DNA from 2 places in the Peribacillus sp. NPDC097198 genome. Region 2 is predicted to be linked to the other one. Evidence: riboswitches for the same ligand, from Rfam matches in the RefSeq annotation. Region 2 holds a riboswitch; the other holds the start of a gene.
What was found. Region 2 has a riboswitch for thiamine pyrophosphate ahead of tenA (thiaminase II). Riboswitches for the same ligand answer to the same signal wherever they lie in the genome.

Region 1 (5,362 bases), 270 kb from region 2:
AGCTGATCCAATTCCTTTGAAATGATGTCCAGATACTTAATCTCTGGCTGTTCGGCTTGTAATAATTGAATGAAACCCATGATGGAAGTAAGGGGATTCCGGAACTCATGGACAAAACTTGATGTCATCTGGCCTAAAAGGGTCAAACGGTCTTTATGATTTGGATTGATCAGCTGATATTGCTCCGCAACCTGCTTCGTCTTTAAATCGGTATAACTGGATAAAGCGAAATAAATGAGTTTATCGAAGTACGCATTTATTTGGTGGATAACCGCAGATAGTTCTCCTTTGATGGCTTCGTAAGCGAGAAATTGATCAATGATGATCGATCTTCCGGTAGAGGTTATGGAAAAGAACATATCCATATTCAAATGCTGTTTAACCCGGCCGGCTGAAATCTTTTCCCCTAAATCCTTCAGCATATCATCTATGTTAGTATCTGTATTTTTCAGTTGTTTCATCAGTGAATTTAGAATTTTTTCTATTTCTTCTTCAAAATATTCTATATAGCCATCTGATAAATGCTTTAATCGCTCTTTCCATTCGGTAAGGATAGTAGTTTTATGAGAAGATAGGAAGTGAAGAGTCATTTCTCGATTCAATACCATTTTGCCCTCCATGTGTAGGAAAATGAATTTATCTTACTTAATTATGAATGAATTAGAATATAATTCCAAAATGCAATATATGGTTTTAATAATAACAGATTAAAAGCGTTCTTTAAATACTCATTCATGCGGTAAATGATCGGTAAAAGGGGAAAGGCTTTGTTTATATTAGGTAAACATTGTATTAATAGGGGGTTTACACATATAAAAAAGGCACCGTTCATTATTGACGGGTACCTTTTTTTTGAAATGTATAGGGTTCGATATGGACAATGACATGTTTGATGTCATGTTCCTTTAATAAGTTTTCTTCAACTTTCACTGTAATGTCATGACTTTGGATGACGGTCAAGAGCGGATTGACATGCACGGTAGTTTCAACCAGAATTTCATTCCCATGCATCCGTGCTTTAATTTCACTCATGTCTTTCACCCCATCCGTCAACAGGATGGTTTGACCTATTTGTTGGAGATGCTGTTCATCGAAACCGTCGGTCAAGGAAAGTGAAGCGTCGTGGAAAATATCCCAAGCCGTTTTGCAGATCATCAGGCCTACCACTAAAGCGGCAACCGCATCCAACCAGTCTATGCCGATTGTGGTACCGATAATACCTACGAAAGCACCGATACTGACCAGAGCATCAGAACGGTTGTCCTGTGCGACAGCATGGATGGAGGCGCTGTTTATTTTTTTGCTTAAAGCCAAGTTATAACGATAAACCCCGTACATGAAGATGGCGGAGAATAAAGCGACATAAGCTGTGAACATATTCGGTACAACTGTCGCGTCCTGCGAAAAGAATGATTCGATGGCGCTGTATATGACCTGTAATCCGACGGTGATCATAATGAAGGCGGCAACCAAAGACGCTACGGTTTCAGCTCTCAGATGACCGTATGAATGATTTTTATCCGGTGGTCGCTTTGATATTTTTAAACCTATTAATACAGCGACAGAGGCAATGATATCGGTCGTGTTGTTTAAACCATCTGCCCAAAGTCCTTTCGAGTCTCCAAAGTAACCAAACGTTAATTTGAGGGCCGACAAGAATATGTATGCGGCTATACTGATATAGGCGCCCTTTTCTGCAGAAATTGAATGTTTATCCATGTCTTTTCCCCCTCGTGCAAAATAACCTTTATAAAGATATCAAATTGAACCCTAGTGAGTCTATAGAAAAATTGTCGTCTTTATCCATCTAACTTGGCATATGGCATGTGTATTGAGGACGTGTAAAGAAGTTGGCTGGATGAAAAAATATAACCAGTAATAGGGAAAAATACTCGTGGATATAATCGTGTTATTTACTTGTCAATTAGAGAAACTAGTAGTATATTCTAACCGAGGAACAAAAATTAAATACTTCCACAAGGGGAGCCAAGATGGCTGAGAGTGAACGGTTGAGTTCAGACCCTATGAACCTGTTAGTTAGTACTAGCGTAGGGATGTGGTTTTGGATAGCAATACTGGGCATCCATTACCGCCCTGGTGTTGCTTTTTTGCATGCCAAAAAAGCGACACGGGACTCATGGGCACTTTTGCACGTGGAGAAGGGTGAGAGATGATGAAACATAAAACATTATTCATGACAGAGGTCGCGATTTTTTCTGCATTGGCATTACTGCTGGATATAGTCTCCGGTTTTGTTTTTGCAAGGATATGGCCACAGGGGGGATCGATTTCCATTGCCATGGTGCCGATATTCTTAATGGCCTATCGTTGGGGAATCAAGGGCGGAATGGCCACCGGTTTACTATTGGGGCTTTTGCAGATTGCCACTGGTTTGGCATTTCTGGCAACGCCGCTTCAAGGATTTATCGAATATTTTCTTGCTTTTACCGCCGTGGGATTATCCGGGTTGTTCATGAATAAATTTGTGAATAACCGTAAAGGGGGAAAACGGTTAAGAGGGGATATATATGCGGTTTGTGGCATGTTTGTGGGGAGCTTCCTGAGGTTTCTTTGCCATTTTACAGCAGGTATCGTTTTCTTTGGGGAATATGCGCCAAACGGGCAACCAGTCGTCCTCTATTCCTTGATTTACAATGGGACATATATGCTGTTTAGTTTTATTTTATCAGCAATCGTGGTAATGGTGCTTTATTCGGCTGCTTCGAATGTCTTGTTGAAGAAAGTCATCTAAGGACAGACCTATAAAAAGGGCCGGCTCAATTATGAGCCGGCCCTTTTCTCCATTATTTTGCAATAAATACCGAGCAAGGTGCCTGCTTGGCTATGGAACTGCTGGTGCTTCCGAGGAAGAACTTTTCCAGGCCGCTTTTTGCACTGTTGCCGACGATGATTAAATCGGCATTCGCCCGCTTTGCATAGTCACATATGCTATCGGTGGCATTTCCCTCTAAAATCTCGATATTTCCATTAACCTGGCATTCACTGAGCAATCTCATCATATTGCTTTCAGCCATCCTCACATTGTTTTCATGAACGGTGGGAGTATCGTTCATGTGCATTTGACTTTGTTGTTCTACTTCTGTTACGGGATGCGTTTGTGAAGGGTCGACATAAAATCCTGCTGCCGGTACGAACCCAGGAGCGGATGCACTCTCGATGATGCGGCTTTCACCTTTTGGATTCAGAACTTGAACAATGGTCAATTCAGCTTCCGGAAAGGCCTTTTTTAATGAAGCTCCATATTCCACTGCGCGGTTGCTCTCTTCATTTCCATCATAAGCGGCGACGATACGTTTTAATTGTTTCATCTAAGATCATCTCTCCCCATAATTTGTCATTATAGGTTATATACCCGTTTTTATTGGTTTCATGCCTTTTTCAGGTGTATATTGATTTATAAATGTGGGTAAAGGGTATGGAAAAAGAAAAGACTAGGCATGAAAGGGAGAAATATTGTAGGCACTTTGTATGGAAAAGGATAAGGGGAAAAATGTTGTGGAATTTGTTTTCCCTTTTAGCCATTGCAAGAGTTTTCTTTCATAAAAAGGGCAAAATATTTTTAATGGAGCATGTCGCATCTGGGAAAATGGGGGTACAAATGAGAGCGTTATTGAAAATAGGTCTTATAATTATATCAATCATTGTCGTAGTGGGAGCCGGTTTGTTCATATATTTTAAACAAACTGTGGATATAAGCAATCTCCAGGATCAACTTCAGCAACCGACCAAGATTTATGACGAGGATGGGAACTTAGCCAGTACCGTCACGGCTAATAAATCGGAAGGCGTCGCGATAGAGGAGATCCCGGAACATCTCATTCAAGCGGTCGTATCCATTGAGGATCACCGTTTTTATGAACATCATGGCATAGATTATCAAGCGATCATGCGTGCGATGGTGAAAAATGTCAAGGCGAAAAGCGTTGTTGAAGGCGGGAGCACACTTACCCAACAACTTGTAAAAATCACCATGCTTGAATCAGATCGGACCTTGAAAAGAAAGATAGAAGAGTTTTTCATCGCTCAAGAATTGGAACGTACGTATACAAAGGATGAAATTTTGGAAATGTATGTGAATCAAGTTTATTTTGGACATGGAGCATGGGGACTCAAAAAGGCAGCGAACATATATTTTTCAAAAGATGTTTCTGAGTTAACCGTCGCCGAAGGGGCTTTGCTTGCTGGGGTCATTAACTTGCCTTCCAAGCTCGATCCGTACAAAAATCCAGAAGGGGCGGTTAAACGACGGGATTTGGTACTGTCTAGAATGACCGAACACGGATATTTGACCGAAGAGGAAGCGGCTTCTGCCAAAAAGGATGAAGTATCGCTGCAGTTAGGTGAAGATACAGATCCTTTAAAAGGGAAGTATCCTTATTATATAGACCATGTCCTATCTGAAGCCTCCACCATGTATGGATTGGAGCTCCAGCAATTACTCACTAGGGGCTATAAAATATATACCACGTTAGATCAATCGATGCAGCAGGCAGCCGAATCAGTCTATAGCCAGGATGCCAATTTCCCTTCTGGGACAAGCAATGACATATTGGTGCAAAGTGGAACTGTCCTTCTTCATCCTAAAACAGGCGGCATTAAGGCCCTTGTTGGGGGGAGGGGCGAGCATCAATTCATGGGATATAATCGGGCGACGCAACTGAAAAGATCTCCTGGTTCGTCGATTAAACCGCTCGCTGTCTATACACCGGCAATTGAAGAAGGATATGAACTGACCGACTCTTTAAAAGATGAGAAGATGAAGTTCGGGAATTATGAACCATCGAATTTGAGCGGCACTTATAAAGGGGAGGTCCCAATGTATGAAGCCGTGATGAATTCCTTGAATGTGCCAACCGTTTGGCTCCTGAATGAAATTGGAATCGACAAGGGGCTGGATGCGCTCAAACGGTTTGGGATTCCTTATGACAAAAAAAATGACCGAAATCTATCGATAGCCTTAGGCGGGATGGATAAAGGGGTGTCCCCACTCCAAATGGCAGGAGCTTATGCGGCGTTTGCAAATGAAGGAAAGCGAAACGAAGCGCATGCCATTATAAAAATAGAAGACACGGATGGGAAAGAAATAGCAGCCTGGAAGGAAAAGAAGACAAAGGTGGCTTCGAAGGATGTCGTCGATAAGATGAATGCGATGCTTCTTGGGACAGTTAACTATGGAACGGCTAAAAATGCCGCGGTCTCTGGCTATGAAATCGCAGGAAAGACAGGATCCACACAGGTCCCGATCGAAGGCATATCAGGTGTGAAGGATCAATGGTTCGTGGGATACACCCCTTCTTTAGTAGGAGCTGTATGGGCTGGCTACGATAAAACGGATAAAGAA
Region 2 (5,362 bases):
AAAATCACGAAACAAATCGAATTTCAAGGAATTGATTTCGCTTATGTCGAGGGGGTACCAGTACTCCGAAATCTTAACCTGATGATAAAAGCAGGACAGGTAACCGCTCTTGTCGGCTCATCCGGGGCAGGGAAATCAACGATTACCAGCCTTTTAATTCGTTTCTATGACCCCCAACAAGGGACAATAAAAATGGATGGCCATGATATTCGTGATCTCACCCTCAAATCTTTACGGAGCCAAATGGGGGTTGTTTCGCAAGACATCATTTTGTTTACCGGGACCATCCGCGATAATATAACCTATGGTAAACTCGACGCAACGGACGAGGAAATTATCGAAGTGGCTAAGGCGGCATATGCTCATGATTTCATCAAGACGTTCCCAAAAGGATATGACTCACAAATCGGAGAACGTGGGGTCAAACTTTCTGGTGGCCAAAAGCAACGGATTGCCATCGCCAGGGCCCTTTTGAAGAATCCCCAAATCATCATTCTCGATGAGGCGACGGCATCGCTCGATACGGAATCCGAACATCTGATTCAGGAAGCGTTATCCAACCTATTAGAGAACCGGACTTCAATCGTCATTGCCCATCGGTTATCAACCGTTCAAAAGGCAGATCAAATTGTCGTTCTTGAAAAAGGGGTAATTCAAGAAAATGGAACGCACGAACAACTGCTACTAAATAATGGTCGCTATCGGCAGCTCCATGACTTACAGTTTCCACAGGCGGAGGCACCATCAGAAACATAACCAACCAGAAATCCGCCCCCGATAAATAAACCTAAAAGGGCATGGAAATCAAGTTTCCATGCCCTTTTATCGTTCTTATTTAAAATCATATTTATCTAAGATTCGATTGGTTATAAGCTGATAGCCTTCTTCATTTGGATGAATTTCATCACTGAAGTATGCTTTTTTATCTTTGTTTTCGAATAAATCGTTTGTAGGGATATACTTTAGTCTACTATCCTTGTCCACCATCTTTTGAATCGAATGATTATAATCACTAATATGGTTTTCTAATTTCAAGTCGTCTTTATTGGGGTTATATAACCCTATCACCAAGATATCAGCTTTATTATTTTTCTTTAGAAGCTCAGAAAGAATTTTATCTAAATGTTGTACATACTCTTTCTTTTCATCATTTATCTTTTGATCATTGATTTTTTTTAAGTTTCCACCATTACTGTTAATTAAATCATTGATTCCGATATAGACGATAAATGTGTCAGCCTTATCCAATTTTGTGTTAATCTCAAGATCTTCGAGCTGTTTAATGACACCGTCCGTTTCCTGACCTCTAATACCATAATTCCAGAATTGGACTTTTTCTGAATCGGAATCATTCGTTTTATGTTTCAAGTCATCAATATATCCTTCCCCTTCTTTATCGCCCTTTCCATAAGTCAAAGAATCTCCAAATGCCATGACTCTTTGATCGTTTTTCGCATCTACTGCCTGAAACGCATAGGCAACTAAACAAATAACAAGTACAATAAAAAATAAGCCAACGATTTTCTTCATTTGTTTTGCTTCTCCTTTTGTATTCACTAGGAAGTATTTTATTTTTAAATACCCAAAAAGAGGACAAGCCTAACATTTGAATAACTTAATAAAAATTAAATTGCATGATGCACCTGTACTGGTGATTGGAATGCCATAATAAATGGATTGGAGCTTAATGATGAAGGAGTTTACAGAATTCAGGGAAGCAGTATTTGAGGATTTGCCTAAAATTATCGAAATTTACAATTCTACAGTACCTTCGAGGATGGTCACTGCGGATACAGAACCAGTTACAGTAGAATCACGGCTCAAATGGTTTGAGGAACATCATATTCTCAAACGGCCATTATATATGATCATACATGATGGAAAAACAGCTGGATGGATGAGTTTTCAATCTTTTTATGGTAGACCCGCATATGATTTTACCGCTGAAATTAGCATCTATATAGATGAGGAGTTCCGTGGGAAAGGAATTGGACAACTTTCAATCCAAAAGGCTATAGAGGCGAGTCCGAAGATAGGGATTAAGACACTTCTTGGATTTATTTTCGCACACAATGTACCAAGTATTAAGCTTTTTTCAAAATTCGGTTTTGAAAAATGGGCGCATTTACCGAAAATAGCAGAACTCGATGGAGTGGAACGCGATTTGGTCATTCTTGGTAAACGTGTCACTACATGACTTCCATTGCAAAAGGCGATTGCCTGGATTTGAATGGTCTGGGATGTACTGATTATTCGCGACAAACTCCCAGGAATTTTATATGTGTGACCGCATTCAATAAAGAATCCAACTCTTGACTTGCTTGAATGGTCATCCTGCTTGTCAAACCATAATTTTTTGCTAACATAATCATTTCTTTTCGTTTTTCTTCAATTTTTTCAACTGTTGTTATATGAGGAGGCTTCAATATAATCACTTCCTATTTTTCAATTATTTTACATTTTTATCATAACCAAAGCACTAGGCGAAATCAATCATTTTACATGTTTTAAATATGTTATTTCACTAGTGAAATGTGACAAAATACCCATTATATTTTTATATTTTGTACTTTTTATGTCAGTTCAAAGAGAAAAAGCATTCGCTTTTACACAGCAAATGCTTTTTCTCTTTGATTGTTCACTATAGGTTAACTAAGTCATGCACTCTGGAGGTGACTCATTACCTGATCTATCTATAACGATCTTATATTCATCTTCAAGAGCTTTTAATGGAGCATCATAGAGATGCTTTTCATCAGAGGTTTTGTATACACCATTTGATAATAGTTCTTCTATCAACAATGCTCTCCTCTGTTCTTTTTTCTCGAAAAACTCTGCCATATGAATGGCCCCTTTCCTTTTATTCATATTTTCCACATATAATGCCCCTAATCTTATAGGCTTTGCTAAAGCCAAAATATATATACCTGTTGTATGGGATTCTTAAACCCTATTTGACAAAAATAAAAACCCCTTCTAATCCAAGAAGAGGTCGACAGAGGTCCGTTCGTCTCTTCTTATCTTCCAAGCGATTGCTTGTTGGAAGAAGCACAGTTCCCCGATGGGTCTGTTGCCGAGGTTTCATAGGGCCAAGTCCCTCCACCTCTCTGGATAAGAATACAGAATATAAATGATTTTGACATGATTTTATCCCACTTGCAAGGATAAGTCAATTACATTCAAATAATTTTTAATTTTTATATTATTTTTCCGTGTGCCCTTTTAGCACAAGGTAAGACCATATCCCTATTTTGCTAATAACTATATTTCCCTCCAATTGACCGTGGGTTAGGTATGCTCCATTTACCATTGGGGATTTTATCCTACTACCCCTTTCACGCCACAAAATACTCATAAAATTCTATTGGATTCAAAGGTTGCATTTTCCTTTTTATCTGATATGATGACAATAATCACATACGAAATACCACTAGGGGAGTCTTCTATAAGACTGAGATGGAATGATGTTCCGGACCCTTTGAACCTGATCCGGGTGATGCCGGCGGAGGAAAGTGGATGATATCGTCGTCGTATATTTGACTTCATCCATCTGCCCCGTTCCGTTTTCAGGAACGGGGTTTTCGTTTAATTGAATAATAAACTGCTAGGGGAGCCATTAATAGGCTGAGAATCAAACCCTTTGTACCTGATCTGGTCATACCAGCGGAGGAAAGCAGGTTGAAAAAGGGATTCGTACATTCCTAGAACAGCCGCTTTCTATATGAAAGCGGCTGTTCTTCATTTTTGGACACTCCCCTCCTTTGTATGTGAATGAATTATAAGGGGGAAAAATCATGACGAAAACCCAAATGAAAACTTTCAGTGCTAGACTCCACGAACGTTCAAAAGAAATTTGGAAAAAGAATCATACTCATCCTTTCGTTCAAGCAATTGGAAACGGGACACTATCAGAAAAGAAATTCGCCTATTACTTAAAGCAGGACTATATCTATCTTATGGATTATGCCAAGCTTTTTGCCTTAGGGACCATCAAGGCCACTAACCTTGAGATCATGACCAAATTTGCGAGTATTTTAAATGAGACTCTACAGGTAGAAATGGATTTGCATAGGAGCTACTGCAAGGAGTTCGGAATTAGTTCTGAGGAATTGGAAAATACCGAACCCACTCCGATTACCCTTGCCTATACAGGTTATATGCTCAATGCTGCCCATCATGGAACTTTAGCCGACCTTATTGCCTGCTTACTTCCTTGTGCCTGGGATTACTATGAAATTGGCTCGATATTAAAAGAACAAAATGGTACAGCACTAGAAACAAATCGTTATATCGCTTGGATTCAATCGTATGCATCCCCCGAATTCGCAGATGCGCACAAATGGTTGGCCAAGCTGTTAGACGAACTGACGGAAGATATGCCTGAAAGGGAATTGAAAAGATTAGAGAAACACTTTTTAATGACCTCCCGATATGAATATTTATTTTGGGACATGGTTCACAACGAACAGGTTTGGCCGCTTTGAATGCTAGGTACTGGTAACTTGTTACGGAAAATGACGTTGACTAGCTTGTTCACGGCCATCACTACACTGACTAGCTCATTCGTTTACATCCCTGTTGGTTTTGCGAAGGTGTTTCCTATTCAACATGTAACCAACGTCATGACAGCCGTTATGTTGGGGCCGGGTTTTGCTGTGACACAGGCCTTTTTAGTATCCCTTCTCAGGAACATGACAGGTACAGGTTCCATTTTTGCATTTCCGGGCAGCATGGTTGGTGCCCTGCTGGCGGCCTTCCTCTACCAAAAAACAAGAAGGATGGGACACGCCTGCTTGGGAGAAATAGTGGGGACAGGCATTCTCGGATCCATCGCCTGTTATCCGATCGCGCTTTTATTATTGGGAAAAAAAGCGGCACTTTTTGGTTTTCTGCCAGCTTTTCTTCTTAGTTCTTTAACGGGCGCAATTATAGGCTTTCTTTTATTGAAAGTTCTCTTAAAAAATCATTATATGAAGGGGTTTTTTTATGAAAAGGGCACTAACGATCGCCGGATCTGACTCTGGGGGCGGAGCCGGCATCCAAGCTGATTTAAAAACATTTTCGGCCCATCGGGTTTATGGCATGTCTGTTATCACCGCCGTTACGGCGCAGAATACCTTGGAAGTTCGATCTGTACAGCCCATCGATCTCGCTGTGATTACCGACCAAATTGCGGCCGTTTTTGAAGACATTCGTGTCGACGTAGTAAAAATAGGGATGCTTGGATCAAAGGAGACGGTCGAAACCGTCGCCCATTCACTAAAATTATTTAAACCGGCTATCGTCGTCCTTGATCCTGTCATGATTTCCAAAAGTGGACACCATCTGTTAGATGAGAGGGCCGTTTCGTCGTTAAAAATCG

Region 1: linked by a shared signal. The riboswitch ahead of thiT (energy-coupled thiamine transporter ThiT) and the one ahead of tenA (thiaminase II) in region 2 are both predicted to bind thiamine pyrophosphate.

The regions. Positions count from the first base shown of each region.
Region 1 is NZ_JBIWDO010000002.1:193,978-199,339, forward strand. It holds gene ACIQXQ_RS03960 (histidine kinase N-terminal domain-containing protein) at 1-608, opposite strand, end outside; gene ACIQXQ_RS03965 (cation diffusion facilitator family transporter) at 832-1,719, opposite strand; TPP riboswitch at 1,970-2,072, shown strand; gene thiT (energy-coupled thiamine transporter ThiT) at 2,171-2,752, shown strand; gene ACIQXQ_RS03975 (universal stress protein) at 2,805-3,329, opposite strand; gene ACIQXQ_RS03980 (transglycosylase domain-containing protein) at 3,620-5,362, shown strand, end outside.
Region 2 is NZ_JBIWDO010000002.1:464,713-470,074, reverse strand. It holds gene ACIQXQ_RS05380 (ABC transporter ATP-binding protein) at 1-756, shown strand, start outside; gene ACIQXQ_RS05375 (DUF459 domain-containing protein) at 832-1,530, opposite strand; gene ACIQXQ_RS05370 (GNAT family N-acetyltransferase) at 1,688-2,197, shown strand; gene ACIQXQ_RS05365 (aspartyl-phosphate phosphatase Spo0E family protein) at 2,250-2,426, opposite strand; gene ACIQXQ_RS05360 (Fur-regulated basic protein FbpA) at 2,653-2,916, opposite strand; SAM riboswitch class I at 3,015-3,118, opposite strand; TPP riboswitch at 3,423-3,528, shown strand; TPP riboswitch at 3,597-3,689, shown strand; gene tenA (thiaminase II) at 3,795-4,484, shown strand; gene thiW (energy coupling factor transporter S component ThiW) at 4,485-5,018, shown strand; gene thiD (bifunctional hydroxymethylpyrimidine kinase/phosphomethylpyrimidine kinase) at 4,987-5,362, shown strand, end outside.